DNA from 2 places in the Comamonas sp. C11 genome. Region 2 is predicted to be linked to the other one. Evidence: predicted binding sites of a transcription regulator. Region 2 holds the regulator's gene; the other holds the start of a gene.
The links. The regulator sigma-54, encoded in region 2, starts transcription at its own class of promoters, with help from an activator protein. The targets are predictions, from matches to a motif close to TGGCANGNAANCTGCTTT.
Positions count from the first base shown of each region.

Region 1 (7,240 bases), 1.7 Mb from region 2:
CCGGCCCGCATGGGCAAAACCGCGGTGAGCGTAATACTCCAGCGGCACAACGCCCTGGATGAACAGCTTGAGCGCGTTGAGATAGCGCGCATCGGTCACGCCCAACTGGCCGTTGTTCTGGGCAAAGGCCTCGATCACGGCGTAGAGCTTTTTCTCTTTTTCGCCCTGGTACTTCCAGTAGGCGTCCATGGTCAGGCGGAAGGGGTCTTCCCACTTGTCCCAGTCGTGGATCTTGATGCCCTCGAACTTGTCATAGGGGAAGACCTTGTCCCTGGGCTGGTAGCTGGTCTCCCAGCCCAGGCCACGTGTCATGGCGGTGTAGCGGTCCTTGAGGCCCAGCTTTTTCTTGATTACGGGTGCGTCCATGGTGTCTCCTTGGATGGCGTTGTCTGGTGGTGTTCGGTGAGCGGCTCTTACTGGTTCCAGCTCAGGGAGAATTCGTCGTCGTCCTCCTCCACATGGCCGGACAGCGTGACCAGATTGATCTGGATCTGCTGCAGCTCGTAGGGGCGACCGGTCTGCTCTTCAATGCTGGCGCGACGTATGACCAGGCGGCCGGGGGCGTCGATCTTCACGAGACCGGGCGAGTACACGGCTTGGGCGTGGGTGTTGTCGGCGAGGATGGCGTCCACCACGGGGCGCGATTCCTCGTTGTCCTGAAAGGCGATGAACACCTTGGAGACGGGGGTGCTGGCAGATGTGCTCATGGCGCTGTTCCTCAGATGTCCAGACCGGCCTTGCGGGCACGGGCATCCAGGCTTTGGCGGACTTCGCTGAGCACGGCTGCGCCACGCGCACCCAGGGCCAGTTCGGCCACGGCGGCCAGTGCCACACCGGCATGGTCGGCATAGCTCAGATACCAGCGCGACAGCTGGCTGCGGTTGTCTGCCGATTCGGCAGCAGCCACCTTGACCACGGCATCGATCCAGCGGGCGGTCTCGGTATGCCACTCGGGCATGAAGGCCGTGAGCATGGCCACGGCCGTGCCGCCCTGCACCGTGACATGCTCGTCCACAAAGTGGTTGTAGATCAGGGGGTAGAGCAGTCCGTCGAGCACCATGTTCTGGGCAACGAACAGCTCCATGGGGTCCTGCACCACCAGCAGGTCTTCCACCAGATGGCGCAGCGGCTGCCAGGTGGGGTGCCGCATCCAGTCGTTCTTGCCGGCCTCGAGCACGCCGGGCTCGTCCATGACCAGGCCCAGGCGTGTGAGGTACTGGGCCACGCCCAGATGGTCCATGGCATGCATCATGGCCGGGGCCGTGAAGGGCGTGCCGTAGCCGCGTGAGCAGATCTGGCTGTTGTTCATATTGCCGCCCCAGGCCACATGGCGCAGCGGCATCAACACCTCGCAGGCCTTGGCGCGCAGGGCATCGGACATCTTGCCGGCCAGATTGCGCGACTCCACAAACTGGTAGTTGGCTTCCACAGCCTCCTGCTGCCTGGCGCGGGTCATGGTCCAGGTGGCGTAGTAGTACTGACGTGGATCGCGCAGCGCGTTCCAGTCCGCCATGCGGATCGCCGTGCGGCCGGTGTCGAACAGCTCGAACTCTGGCTCCCACAGCGGCCGGTAATGGAAGTGGTGCGTGGGCTGCACGCCCAACGTGGCCTCCAGATAGCGCGACGCGGGCTTGTCTCCCGTGTAGGTTGCCACGCGGGCAAAGGTATGGCGCAGCGGCTGTATCTCGCGCGCCGAAAGCTCGATATTCATGGGCTTGTCTCCTGTGTTGTCGTGGGATGCGTGAGTGATGGTCAGAGCAGCCTGGCTTTCTGGACCTGGCAGAAGGCCTCAAAGTCGGCCTCTGTCATGGCCAGCTCCACCGTGAGTTCGGGCCAGCCCACGGAGAACTCGAAGTCCACAAAACCGTTGGCGCGCCTTTGCAGCACGCGCACCGAACGGCGCGTGAGATCGCAGGCGGGAAGATCGAGAGTGCTTGTTTCCATGAGGGGCTCCTGGCGGGTCTATGGCTTTTGCAATTGCACAGCCCGTGCCAGTTCATGAAAATATCGATAAATCCAGGGTTACTCCCTAAATTTGTGCGTGTTTGAGCAAGCTGGTGATCAGTAATTCCCGGGCAAACCCTAGGACAGCAGTCACAGTGCTTCAATACCTACTGCAGTGCAGCATGATCAAATGATCAAGTACCCCATGCAAAGGTTCGCAATTCATCAATTGCGCCAGCAGTTCAAGGCCGAGGATGCGGGTCAATCCCGTAGCCAGAATTCGATGCTTTATCGATAGTTTTCTCATGCCCCACACTCCCCCCGCCTTACCCTCCGATGCCGATTTGCGCAGCTAGGTCCGCTTCTCCACCGAAGACGGACTGATCTGGCTCTCGGGCCAGCGCATGTTGCTGCTGCACCTGGCCTCTCTTCACGCCCTGCGCCGCGAAATGATGAACACCATGGGGCCCGATCACACGCGGCGCCTGCTGCTGCGTGCCGGCTATGCCGCAGGTGAGCGCGATGCACTGCTGGCACGCCAGATACGACCCACGGCCAGCCTGTTCGAGATGTTTGCCGTAGGCCCCCAACTGCACCGGCTGGAGGGTGCAGTGCGCGCCACGCCGGAAATCTTTGAGGCCGATGAGCAGGCCGGCCACTTTCAATGCGTGGTGCGCTGGGAACACAGCTGGGAAGCGGAAATCCATTTGCGCGAATGGGGTCCCCAGGACCAGCCCTCGTGCTGGATGCTGCTGGGATATGCCTCGGGTTACTCCAGCGCGTTCTTCCGTCGACCGGTGTTTTTCAAGGAAATGCAGTGCTCCACCTGCGGCCACGCACACTGCCTGATAGAAGGCCGGTTTCAACATGAGTGGCCCGATGGCGAACAAATCGCACGCGACTACGACCCCGACTCCATGCTGGTACGCCTGGATGAGCTGCAGTCCCAGGTCGAGGCCTTGCGCACCGGCCTGGCCCCTTTCGACAGCCAGGGCCCGTTGCTGGGCCATTCACGCGCCTTTCAGGCCGCGCTGGAGCTGCTGTCCAAGGCTGCTCCCACCCAGGTCACGGTGTTGCTCACGGGTGAGACCGGCGTGGGCAAGGAGCGCTTTGCGCGCGCCCTACATGCCATGAGCCCGCGTGCCGACAAACCCTTTGTGGCCGTGAACTGCGCGGCTCTGCCCGCCGACCTGATAGAGAGCGAGCTGTTCGGCGCCGAAAAAGGCGCGTTCACCGGCGCCACGGCAACGCGCATAGGGCGCTTTGAACGCGCCCATGGCGGCACGCTGATGCTGGACGAGCTAGGCGAGCTGCCCCTGGCCGCCCAGGCCAAGCTGCTGCGCGTGCTGCAAAGTGGCGAGGTGGAACGCCTGGGCGGCCACCGCAGTACCCAAGTCGATGTGCGCGTGATCGCCGCAACCAATGTAGACCTGGAAAAAGCCGTGGAACAGGGGCGCTTTCGGCGCGACCTGCTCTACCGCCTCAACGTCTACCCCATACGCATCCCCGCGCTGCGCGAGCGCGTGGACGATATCGAGCTGCTGGCCATGCATTTGCTGCAGAAATACTCGGCCTTGCACGGCAAGCCGGCCCCGGGCTTCAGCGACCGGGCGCTGACCGCACTACGCGGCCACAGCTGGCCCGGCAATGTGCGCGAGCTGGAGAATCTGGTGGAACGCGGCCTCATCCTCACGCCGGCCGGCGAACCCATCGATGTGGCTTGCCTGTTCCCCCAGTGGAGCGACAACGGCCAAAGCACCATAGACGACCAAGGCCATCTGGCCCAGGCCTGCGGCGCAGATGGCGATCTGCACACGGCCGGGGTGTACGACAGCATGCAGCACCAGGGGCTTTCGCTGGATGCCCTGGAAGACGGGCTGCTGCAAGAAGCCGTGCGCCGCGCCAGCGGCAATCTGGCCGCAGCAGCCCGCGCCCTGGGCATGACCCGCCCCCAACTCAGCTACCGGCTCTCACGCATCCGCGAACGCACCACAGGCACGGAGGAGTAAACGCTTGGCCAAGAAATCCTTTATGCAATGCCTGGCCCTGCCCGAGGCTGAATCCAGCGGCGGCGAGGCATCGCGCACCCTGACCGAGCAAACCTATGCCCGGCTGCGCACCGACATTGTCGAAGGCCGCCTGCTGCCTGGCAGCAAGCTGCGCATAGAGCATCTGCGCCAGGCCTACGAGGTCGGTGCCGGCACCTTGCGGGAGGCGTTGACGCGCCTGGTCAGTGATGCCCTGGTCACAACCGAAGGCCAGCGCGGCTTTCGCGTCTCCACCATCGCCATGGACGACCTGCAGGACATCACCCGGCTGCGGGTACATATCGAAACCCATGCGCTGCGTGAATCCATACGCCATGGCGACGCGGCCTGGCGGGCCCAGTTGCAGGCCAGCTATGACGAACTCTCGGCGGCCGAGCAACCGCTGTCCAGCGACAACCGCCGCCAGTGGGAGGCCCTGAACCTGCGCTTTCACGAGACCCTGCTCTCCGGCTATGCATCCCCTTGGACATTGAAGGTGCTGCGCCTGCTGGCGCGCCATAGCGAGCGCTACCGCTGCTACGCCATGGAGCAGCCCGCGCTCACCCGCGATGTGCATGCCGAGCACCAGGAAATCTTCGAGCTCGCCATGGCTGGCCACGAGGCTCGCGCGGCCCTGGCCCTGGAAGCCCATATTTGCACCACCCCCCATCTGCTGCTGCAGGCCATGCGCGAAGGCAAGCTGGTGTTGCCTGGCACCCGGCCGGAAGGGGAGGTATGAACTGCAGCACAGCTTTATCATTTTTATAGCTGTCTGTGCTGGATGGCAAAATGCCAGAGGACGGACAGGGCATGTCTACCTGTCCAATGGCTGTCCATCACTCGATTGCCGCTGCCATTCAGGTCACTGACCAGAATGCCTCTGTAGGCCAGCCTTCGTCGGAGGCTTGCAGGAATCAAGGTGACCTCCGCTTTTGAGCGGTAGCAGCCAGCCGCCGAGGGCTACTCAGGACCCACTGCTGTCGTTCGTTCCTCGGCAGTCAATGCTTGCATAGCAGCGATTGCTACTGTTCATGGCTGCTATGCGACCTATCTCCAACAGCTACATAGTGGTCATCCGTGCGTCTACGCGGACGACTGCCCAAGGACAGTTTTCAAGTGTGCAGCGGACAGCGGCTATTAGGTGCAGGCATATAGGTCGCTTGACGTCTGCTGTCACGTCGTGAGAGCAGGCTCTTGCGATCCCAAGGTGACTCGCTGTGCCAAAAGCTGCCGGCCGCACACACCATTTCAGTGGCCCATTGCCAGTGCCTTACTTCTATATCCAAACGTCGTTAGGAGCCCGTCGCTCCGAATCGCTATACCCGGTGTTGGGAACCCCCATGGGCTCGATCATCAGCAATTTGGCTTCCGTTGCCGCAAACGTTTTGTGCTCAGCCCCTCTAGGGACCACAGCCATTTCGCCCGCTTGCAACTCTATGCTGTGGTCTCGAAAGTCGATTCTCAACACACCTGCCAGCACAATAAATGCCTCGTCGGTATCGTCATGTGCATGCCAGATGAAGTCACCTGCGATCTTCACGACCTTGAACTGATAGTCGTTCATTTCAGCGACAACATGCGGCTGCCAATGGTCGTGAATAAGACCAATTTTACGCACCAGGTTTATGGGCACCTGCTGCCCGCGATCCTTGGCAGGGGAAGAAATGCTTACCGTCATGACTTGTCCTTTATCAATCAAAGGGCCAAGCGTAGACAAAGCAAGCTGTTAGATCTTGAACGTTTGTGCGCCAGAAGACATGGATGTGTGGTTGCACATCATCCGCAACCATCGTCCAGGCGAGATGCCAAAGGTCTGGGTGAAATGACGTGTCATATGAGCCTGGTCCGCAAACCCGGTGGATGCAGCCGCATCTGCGAGCGGAGCCCCTGAGAGCATGCGTTGTCGTGCCACATCAAGCTTGCGCAAGATCAAAAATCGCGAAGGGCTAGTGCCATAGAACATGCGGAAATCGCGCGACAGACTCCAGCGGTTCCGCCCTGTGACGACACTGAGATCCTCCACCGAGATGGTGGATTGCCAAACGTCACACAAAAAATCATGAGCCAGTTTGGTGCTCTCGAAGTCCCTGGCACGCTGCCCTCTGGTACAGCCTGCTTCGGCATGGAGCGCGAGAGCAAGCTCCACAATGGCGTCCATTTCTTCCATTGAGTTAGTTGGCCCCTGCTGGTTGTCCAGCATGGCTTTGGTGGCCACCAGAAGACGTTGGGATTGCGTGATACCGCCTTCTATGTAGGGGAGCTCCAGCCCTCGGAATACCTCCTGAATTAACGCCGGATTCACATAAATCATGCGGTAATGAAATCCGTCCTCAGTTCCTGCTTGACCGTCATGCGCTTCATCGGGATGCAGCACCATGGTGTGGCCTGGCAGGCTCTGTCGGTGAGCGCCTCGGTATCGAAAGGCTTGCACCCCTGCCATCGTGCAGCCGATGGCATAAGTGTCGTGTCGATGCATGCCATAAGCGTTGCCCTGAAAGAAGGCCTCAATGCGCTCAATTCCATGCATCGCATCGGTACGACTGAGCCAGTTGTTTTTCACTAGGCTGTCGTTCTCGTATTGCCCGTCATGCGCTTGAGGCTTCCGGATAGCTTCAGGAGGCAAAGGATTTGCGGTTGACTGATGGACGAGGATCACCTTTGGTACTTGTAGTGCTCCAATGGGACTCTGGTTCAAGCAGCCTGGCGCAAAGCTTGATCCAGCACGCCGATGGCCGCCGCTGAGGCCGCCAGCAGGCGCGAGCGCGATATGCCGTCACGGGCCTGTACTGAGATGCCATGCAACTGTGTGGCGTAGAAGTCGCCAAGAGCCTGCACATCTGCGTCTTGTCGCAACTCACCTTCGTCCATTGCGCGTTGCAGTCGGTTGATGATGGACTGCGTTCGCTCGCTACGGTGCACGGCAAGCCAGGCTGCAACTTCCTCGTTCTCTTGCGCGAAATTGGTCGCAGCCATGACAACCATGCAACCTTGTGGCCGGCTTGGTTCCGTATAGGTGGTCGCCGCATCGCGCAGCATGCGTGAGATGGCTTCACGCACCAGTGACTCTTCAGCCAGGGCCCGATCGGCAAAGCAGCCGGCCCCGGACTCATAGCGTTGTATGGCTTCGCGGAACAGTGCCTGCTTGCTGCCAAAGGCAGCATAGATGCGGGCCGAGGCGATGCCCATGGCCTGGACCAGGTCGGCCATGGATGTGCCCTCGTAACCACGCTGCCAAAACGCCAGCATGGCGCGCTCCAGCGCCTGGTCCC
Region 1 covers NZ_CP101743.1:3,797,430-3,804,669, forward strand. The annotation lists gene NOX35_RS17370 (aromatic/alkene/methane monooxygenase hydroxylase/oxygenase subunit alpha) at 1-366, opposite strand, end outside; gene NOX35_RS17375 (MmoB/DmpM family protein) at 414-707, opposite strand; gene NOX35_RS17380 (phenol hydroxylase) at 719-1,711, opposite strand; gene NOX35_RS17385 (phenol hydroxylase subunit) at 1,753-1,944, opposite strand; partial or broken gene NOX35_RS17390 (sigma 54-interacting transcriptional regulator) at 2,250-3,953, shown strand; gene NOX35_RS17395 (GntR family transcriptional regulator) at 3,958-4,710, shown strand; gene NOX35_RS17400 (cupin domain-containing protein) at 5,248-5,649, opposite strand; gene NOX35_RS17405 (AraC family transcriptional regulator) at 5,698-6,531, opposite strand; gene NOX35_RS17410 (TetR/AcrR family transcriptional regulator) at 6,663-7,240, opposite strand, start outside.
Region 1: NOX35_RS17385 (phenol hydroxylase subunit) is a predicted target of sigma-54. The motif match lies at 1,977-1,994, and genes of this name have one in related genera.

Region 2 (7,240 bases):
AAGGACTACATCAAGCTCGGCAAGCCCGCCAGCGTGAGCGCGCCGGCCGGCAAGGTCGAGGTGGTCGAGTTCTTCTGGTACAGCTGCCCGCATTGCAATGTCTTCGAGCCCCAGTTCGAAGCCTGGGCCAAGAGCCAGCCTGCCGATGTGGTGGTTCGCCGCGTGCCCGTGGCTTTCAATGCCTCTTTCGTGCCGCAGCAGAAGCTCTACTACGCTCTGGAGGGCATGAACCTGCTGCCCCAGCTGCACGCCAAGGTGTTCCGTACCATTCACGTGGATCGCAATCTGCTCAAGACCGATGACGCCATCTTTGACTGGGTCGGCAAGCAGGGCGTGGATCTGGCCAAGTTCAAGGAGGTCTACAACTCCTTCACCGTGGCCAATCAGGCGCGCAAGGCCGCCCAGCTGCAAAACGAGTATGACGTGGAAGGCGTGCCCGCCATGGGTGTGGCCGGCCGCTACTACACGGACGGCACCAGGGCCGGCAATATGGACAATGTGCTGCGCGTGGTCAATGCGCTGATCGCCTCCAGCCGCAAGGCCTGAGATCAGGCAGCAGACGCCAGTGACGTTTGATGCCCAGCAAGCCCGCCGCCGTGCGGGCTTTTTTGTGGGTGTTTTTTACGCAAGTTGCAAAAAGGGAATGACTACAATGGATGCAAGAAACGTGCCTTCCATGAAAAAAACACTCATACCTCTTGCGCTGGCCTGCGCCCTGGCAGCAGCGACCGGCATTGTCCATGCCGAAAAAGCCGACAGCGCCAAGCCCATGAATATCGAGGCGGATGCGTTGCGTCATGACGAGCTGCAGCAGACCAGTGTCTTTACCGGCAATGTGGTGATGACCAAGGGCTCCATCGTGCTGCGCGGCGCCCAACTCGATGTGCGGCAGGATGCCGAGGGCTATCAGTACGGGGTGATCAAGGCCGAGGCCGGCAAGCGAGCATTCTTCCGTCAGAAGCGCGATACCGTGGCCGGTCAGCCCGAGGAGTTCATCGAGGGCGAAGGCGAAGTCATCGAGTACGACGGCAAGGCCGATATCGTCAAGTTCATCCGCCGTGGCGAGATGCGCCGCTACCGTGGCGGTCAGCTCAGCGATCAGGTCACGGGCTCCATCATCGTCTACAACAACATCACGGACGTCTATACCGTCGATGGTCAGAAGACCAGCGGCGGCCTGCCGAGCTCCTCCGTGGGGCAGGGCGGTCGTGTGCGCGCCATCATGGCGCCCAAGGACGGCACGCCGGGAGCCCAGCCCAAGCCTGCAACACCTGGCACGCAGCTGCGCCAGAGCATGACGCTGGGCGGCGAGAAAGCCGACGAGAAGAAATGAGCGAGCCGACTTTCTCCAGCAGCCGCAGCGGCGAGTCCGACAGCCGCCTGGAAGCCAAGCATCTGGCCAAGTCCTACGGCAGCCGCAAGGTGGTCAAGGATGTGTCCCTGTCCGTGCAAAAAGGCGAGGTGGTCGGTCTGCTCGGCCCCAACGGCGCGGGCAAGACCACATCGTTCTACATGATCGTGGGCCTGGTGCGCAGCGACGGCGGCGAGATCTTCATCGACGGCCAGCCGGTGGGCGGCATGCCGATTCACCAACGCTCGCGTCTGGGCCTGTCCTATCTGCCCCAGGAAGCCTCCATCTTTCGCAAGCTCAGCGTGGAAGACAATGTGCGCGCCGTGCTGGAGCTGCAAAAGGACGAGCAGGGCAAGACGCTGACGCAGGGCGAGATCGAAAAGCGCCTCACCGGCTTGCTGCAGGAGCTGCGCGTCGAGCATCTGCGCCAGTCGCCGGCACTGGCTCTGTCCGGCGGTGAGCGCCGTCGCGTGGAAATTGCCCGAGCCCTGGCCACGCAACCGCGCTTCATCCTGCTTGACGAACCGTTTGCCGGCATCGACCCGATTGCGGTGATCGAGATCCAGCGCATCATCGGCTTCCTCAAGGAGCGCGGCATCGGCGTGCTGATTACCGACCACAATGTGCGCGAGACGCTGGGCATCTGCGACCACGCCTTCATCATCAGCGACGGCCATGTGCTGGCCGAAGGCACGCCCGAGGAGATCGTGGAGAACGCCGATGTGCGCCGCGTCTATCTGGGCGAACATTTCAGAATGTGATGACCCCCACGCTCCTTCACTTTGTGTGGTCGCTGCCCCCGGAAGGGACCCTGACCGGCTGCGCCGGGGTTTGCCCTGGGGAGACCCGGCTGCCAACCCATGGCACTGTGCGCGTTTGCAATGATTGTCTGGGAGCCGCGCCTCGATGAAGCCAGGTCTCTCGCTACGCGTTTCGCAGCATTTGTCGCTGACGCCGCAGCTGCAGCAATCCATTCAGCTGCTGCAGCTCTCCACTCTGGAGCTGGCGCAGGAAGTCGAGCAGATGCTGGTCGACAACCCTTTTCTGGAACGTGCTGGCGATGAGGCCGAATCTACGGGAGATGCTCCTGTAGATGTAGCTGCTAGCGCAAGTGAATACAACACTTCAGACAGTATTCATGCTGAAAATGATGCGAAGCAAACGCAAGCAGCTGCTGAAACAATAGCGGAGACGCCAAGTGCCGAGACCCCGGAAACGCTGAACTGGGAGGCCGACGGCATGGACGGCCAGGACGGGGAATGGGGCGGCGAATCCAGCAGCGAGTGGGATACGCCCTCGGCCAGCAGCTCCACACGCAACCGCGATGGCGATGACGAAACCGATGCCATCGATCTGGCGCGCGAGCACCAGAGCCTGACCGACTTTCTCCATCGTCAGGCGCTGAGCCTGCATCTGGGCGCGGCGGACATGGCGGCACTGCGCTTTCTCATCGAGTCGCTCAACGACGACGGCTATCTCGAGGATTCCCTGCAGGAGCTGGCGCAGAGCCTAGCCGGCGACGACCTGGAAGAGCGCGAGGAGCTGGAGCAGCACTTTGTCATTGCTCTGAAGCTGCTGCAAAGCCTGGAGCCCGTGGGCGTGGGCGCGCGTGATCTGGCCGAGTGCCTGCAGCTGCAGCTGCGCGACCTGATCCGCACCGCCGAGGACGAGGGCACGACCGAGGCGCATATGAACCGGCTGCTGCTGGCGCAGGCCATCTGTGCGCAGCCCATGGACCTGCTGGCGCGGCGCGATCTGCGCAAGCTCACCAGCCTGTGCGGCGCGCGCGAGGAGCAACTGCGCGAGGCCATGGCATTGATTGCCAGACTGGAGCCGCGTCCGGGGCGTCGCTTTGTCGATGTGGAACGCCATATCGTGGTGCCCGATGTCATCGTGCGTCCGGTGCGGGCCGGCGCCGGCCGGATGGACTTTTCCGTGCAGCTCAACCCCGAGGTCATGCCGCGTCTGCGCGTGCACGACATCTATGCCGGTGTGCTGCGCCGCCACAAGAACAGCGACGGCCATGCGGCGCTGCAGCAGCAGCTGCAGGAGGCGCGCTGGTTCATCAAGAACATCCAGCAGCGCTTCGACACCATCTTGCGTGTTTCCGAAGCCATCGTGGAGCGGCAGAAGAACTTCTTTGTGCATGGTGAGCTGGCCATGCGCCCGCTGGTGCTGCGCGATATCGCCGACACCCTGGGCCTGCACGAGTCCACCATCAGCCGCGTGACCACGGCCAAGTACATGGCCACGCCCCAGGGCACCTTCGAGCTCAAGTATTTCTTCGGCTCGGGCCTGGGCACGGAAACCGGCGGCAGTGCCTCCAGCACGGCCGTGCGTGCGCTGATCAAGCAGTTCGTCGATGCCGAAGATGCCAAGAAGCCGCTATCGGACGCCAAGCTGGCCGATATGCTCAAGGAGCAGGGCATCGAGTGCGCGCGCCGCACCGTCGCCAAATACCGCGAGCAGCTCAAGATACCGACGACCACGCTGCGCAAGGCGCTGTAGGGCACCGCAGAAACAAGAAAGCCGCTGATGCATCGCACAGCGGCTTTCTTGTTCTGCATTTAGGGCGGGAGCCTTGATAAGGCATTTCTCAAGTCAGGGGCAGCGAGCAAGAGCCGCCCTTGCGGCGATGCCGCCGTCCCCCTTGGGGGCGCCCGGCCAGGGGGAAGGCGCGTAGCGCCTCAGGGGGTTATCAAGAAACCAGCCACCAGATAAACCAGACCAGCACGCCGATCATCAGTCCGAACTTGAGGATCTTGTAGAAGGTCGGATTCCAGTTGCGGAAGGCGCGGCGGTACTTGCCCGCATAGAACGAGATCTTGAACAGCTTGCTGATCATGCCGCGCGGATCGCCTTCGTTGTTGGGCGAGCTGGCGGCGGCCACCACATTCTTGCCCAGCCAGTGATTGAGCCACTGGGCAAAGCCATTGGTCATGGGACGCTCCACGTCGCAGAACAGCACGATGCGGTTGCCCTCGCTGCGGTTCTCGGCCCAGTGCATAAAGGTCTCGTCGAAGATCACGCCTTCGCCTTCGCGCCAGCTATAGGGCTGGCCGTCGACCTCGATCATGCAGCGGTCGTCGTTGGGGGCCAGCACGGCCAGGTGATAGCGCAGCGAGCCTGCATAGGGGTCGCGGTGCAGATTGAGCTTGGCGCCGGGCGGCAGCTCGGCAAACATGGCAGCCTTGACGCTGGGAATCGACTTCACCAGGGCCGTGGTCTTGGGGCACAGCTCCATGGCCGAGGGGTGGGCGTCGCCGTACCATTTGAGGTAGAAGCGCTTCCAGCCGGTCTTGAAGAAGGAGTTGAAGCCTGCGTCGTCGTTGTTGGCGGCGGCCTTGATCTGCATGTTCTTTTGCAGATTGACGGCTTCCTCGCGGATTTCACGCCAGTTGGCCTGCAGCGGTGCCAGCTCGGGGAAGGTGCTGGTGGGCAGGTAGGGCGTGCGCGGTACCTTGCTGAACATCAGCATGAAGACGTTGAACGGCGCCGTGAACGTGGAGTGATCAAACAGCTGGCGCAGCACCTTGTGGCGCACCTTGCCGCGCAGATGCATGTACAGCCCGCAGCCAAAGAAAAGCAGCACCAGTGCCAGAACGATAATTTTTGCCATAAGAGCCAATTTTACCGGGGGCACCCCGGCGGCCACCATGGGGGCAGGTCAAACAGAACCGGGGTAGGGGAATATCAAAAGCAATAGCTGCCGGCGCTTGACGGCCAGGCGCAGCAGCCCGCCTGTTAGATGCTCAAGGCAGAGCCAGTACGGCGCAGTTGCACAGATCGGCACTCTCGAAGGCCGTTCTGTCGCCCGCTTTGAGCCCCGGCACGGGGAACAGGCGCACAGTCAGCGGCTTGTTGAGGCGAAAAGCCATGGTGCCCGTATCGCGCATGACGGCAGCGATCTGCTCGGCGCTGCTGTCGCCCGGCACGGGTACGGTATCGAGGCCGATGCCGCAGACGCTGCTATAGGTCAGCAGGGCGCGGATATCGAATTCGTCATTCAGACTGGCCTGGGCCAGGCCTTCGTCCTCGGTCACGGCCAGCATCAGGCCGCTGAATCCGATCTGCGTCACGCCGCTGACCGATTTGAAGACGCGGGTCAGCAGGGCCGAGGCTTCCACCGTGCCGCTGGCGCCGAAACAGGGCACGCCCAGCAGTTGGTAGACATCGACCATGGAGGCGCAGGACTTGGACGGCGCAGCCGAGGTGTCCATGCCCGCGATATGCCAGCCCTCGGCCAGCGTCACGCCGTCGGCACAGCGCTGGATGGCAGTGGCATGCTCGTTCAGGGTCTGGCTCAGGCGCTCGAATGCGAGCCTGAACCACGCCGCGTGATCGAGCTGCAGGCGCTGCTGCTGCAGCTGCTGCAGTTCAGCCACCATGAGGTCTGGCGTCTCCAGACCCAGCACCAGGGCGCCGTGGTGCTTGCCGCGGTGGTAGCTGGCCGGGAAATAGGGAATGCCGGGCGCGCAGTTGAAGTTGACCGTGAAGTTGAAGTTGCCTTCGCCGCGCGGCGTGGTGCGCGCGATTTGCTGAATCGCCTGCACGCTGTGGGCCAGCAAGTCGGTCTGCAGAAAGCCGTGTTCATCCAGATCGATGTTCACGCAGGCGTTGCACAGGTCGCCGTAGGCGGCAATCAGCTGCGGCAGCAGGGCCACTTCCTGCGCATTGCGCGCTTCGCCCACGGCAAAGCGGATGCGGCGTTTGCCGGTGTTGATGGTGTTGAGCGTTTCGGCAATGCGCTGCAGGCCGGCGAGGGCGCTGTCTATGCCGCAGACGTTCAGGTATTCGCCGAACGGGTTGCTCACGATGCGGATGGACTGCACCTGATAGCCCCGGGCCTCGATGGCATCGGCCACGGCATCGCATTGCTGCTTGGCCTGGGTCAGGCCGGCCTGCCAATGTGCCTCATCGGCGCTCAGGTTGACAAAGGCAGTGACGGTGCGCACGCGCACCAGAGGGTTGAAGCTGATATTCATAGCAGTATCCGCAGGCAGGAGAATGGCTGGTGGCCATTTTGCCTCTGAATATGCCGATCACAGCAGGCGTGTGCCCAGCGGCACCTCCCTGTCGGGCACGCACAGGGCCACGGCTCCCGTGGCATCGTGAAAACCGGTCACAAGACATTCGCTCATCAAAGGCCCAATCTGCTTCTTCGGAAAGTTGACCACGGCCACCACCAGGCGGCCAATCAAGTCCTCGGGCCGGTAATGCTCGGTGATCTGTGCGCTGGACTTGCGCTGGCCCAGCTCGGGGCCCAGGTCCACCAGCAGCTTGTAGGCAGGTTTGCGAGCCTCGGCAAAGACCTCGGCCTGGAGCACGCGGCCCACGCGCAGCTCCACCTTCATAAAGTCGTTCCAGCTGATTTCTTCCATGTCGTCATTGCTCCTTGGCCTGGCATCATGCCTTGGGCCCTGCGTGCATCTGTAGAGCAACGCTTGTCGTGCGCGGGCACCGGAAAAGGCCTAGCGCGTATGCTTATGCCCTGTAAAGCGCACAACAGGCTCCCGTGAGCGTCCGGCGCCTGCGCCGTTGCTGGCGCGCACTGATTTCTATGAACCAACTGCATTTGTTTCTGCCCTGCGCCGCCGGCGTCGAGGGCTTTCTGGCCGACGAGGTCCACGCCATCACCGGCGCCAGCGGGCAGGATCTGCTCGTGGGCCGGGGCGGCGTCATGCTGCGCGGCATGTGGCGCGATGCCATGCTGCTCAATCTGCACAGCCGTCTGGCTCAGCGCGTGCTGATCGAGCTGTCGCACACCATGTACCGCAGCGAGAACGATCTCTACCGTGCCGCCAGCGAGGTGGCCTGGGAGATCTGGTTCACGCCCAAGGAAACCTTCAAGATCGAAGTCACGGCCCAGCATAGCCCGCTGACCAGCCT
Region 2 covers NZ_CP101743.1:5,466,712-5,473,951, reverse strand. The annotation lists gene NOX35_RS25280 (thiol:disulfide interchange protein DsbA/DsbL) at 1-546, shown strand, start outside; gene lptA (lipopolysaccharide transport periplasmic protein LptA) at 677-1,333, shown strand; gene lptB (LPS export ABC transporter ATP-binding protein) at 1,330-2,112, shown strand; gene NOX35_RS25265 (RNA polymerase factor sigma-54) at 2,258-3,859, shown strand; gene NOX35_RS25260 (aspartyl/asparaginyl beta-hydroxylase domain-containing protein) at 4,050-4,970, opposite strand; gene NOX35_RS25255 (DUF711 family protein) at 5,104-6,336, opposite strand; gene NOX35_RS25250 (tRNA-binding protein) at 6,394-6,732, opposite strand; gene NOX35_RS25245 (class I SAM-dependent RNA methyltransferase) at 6,912-7,240, shown strand, end outside.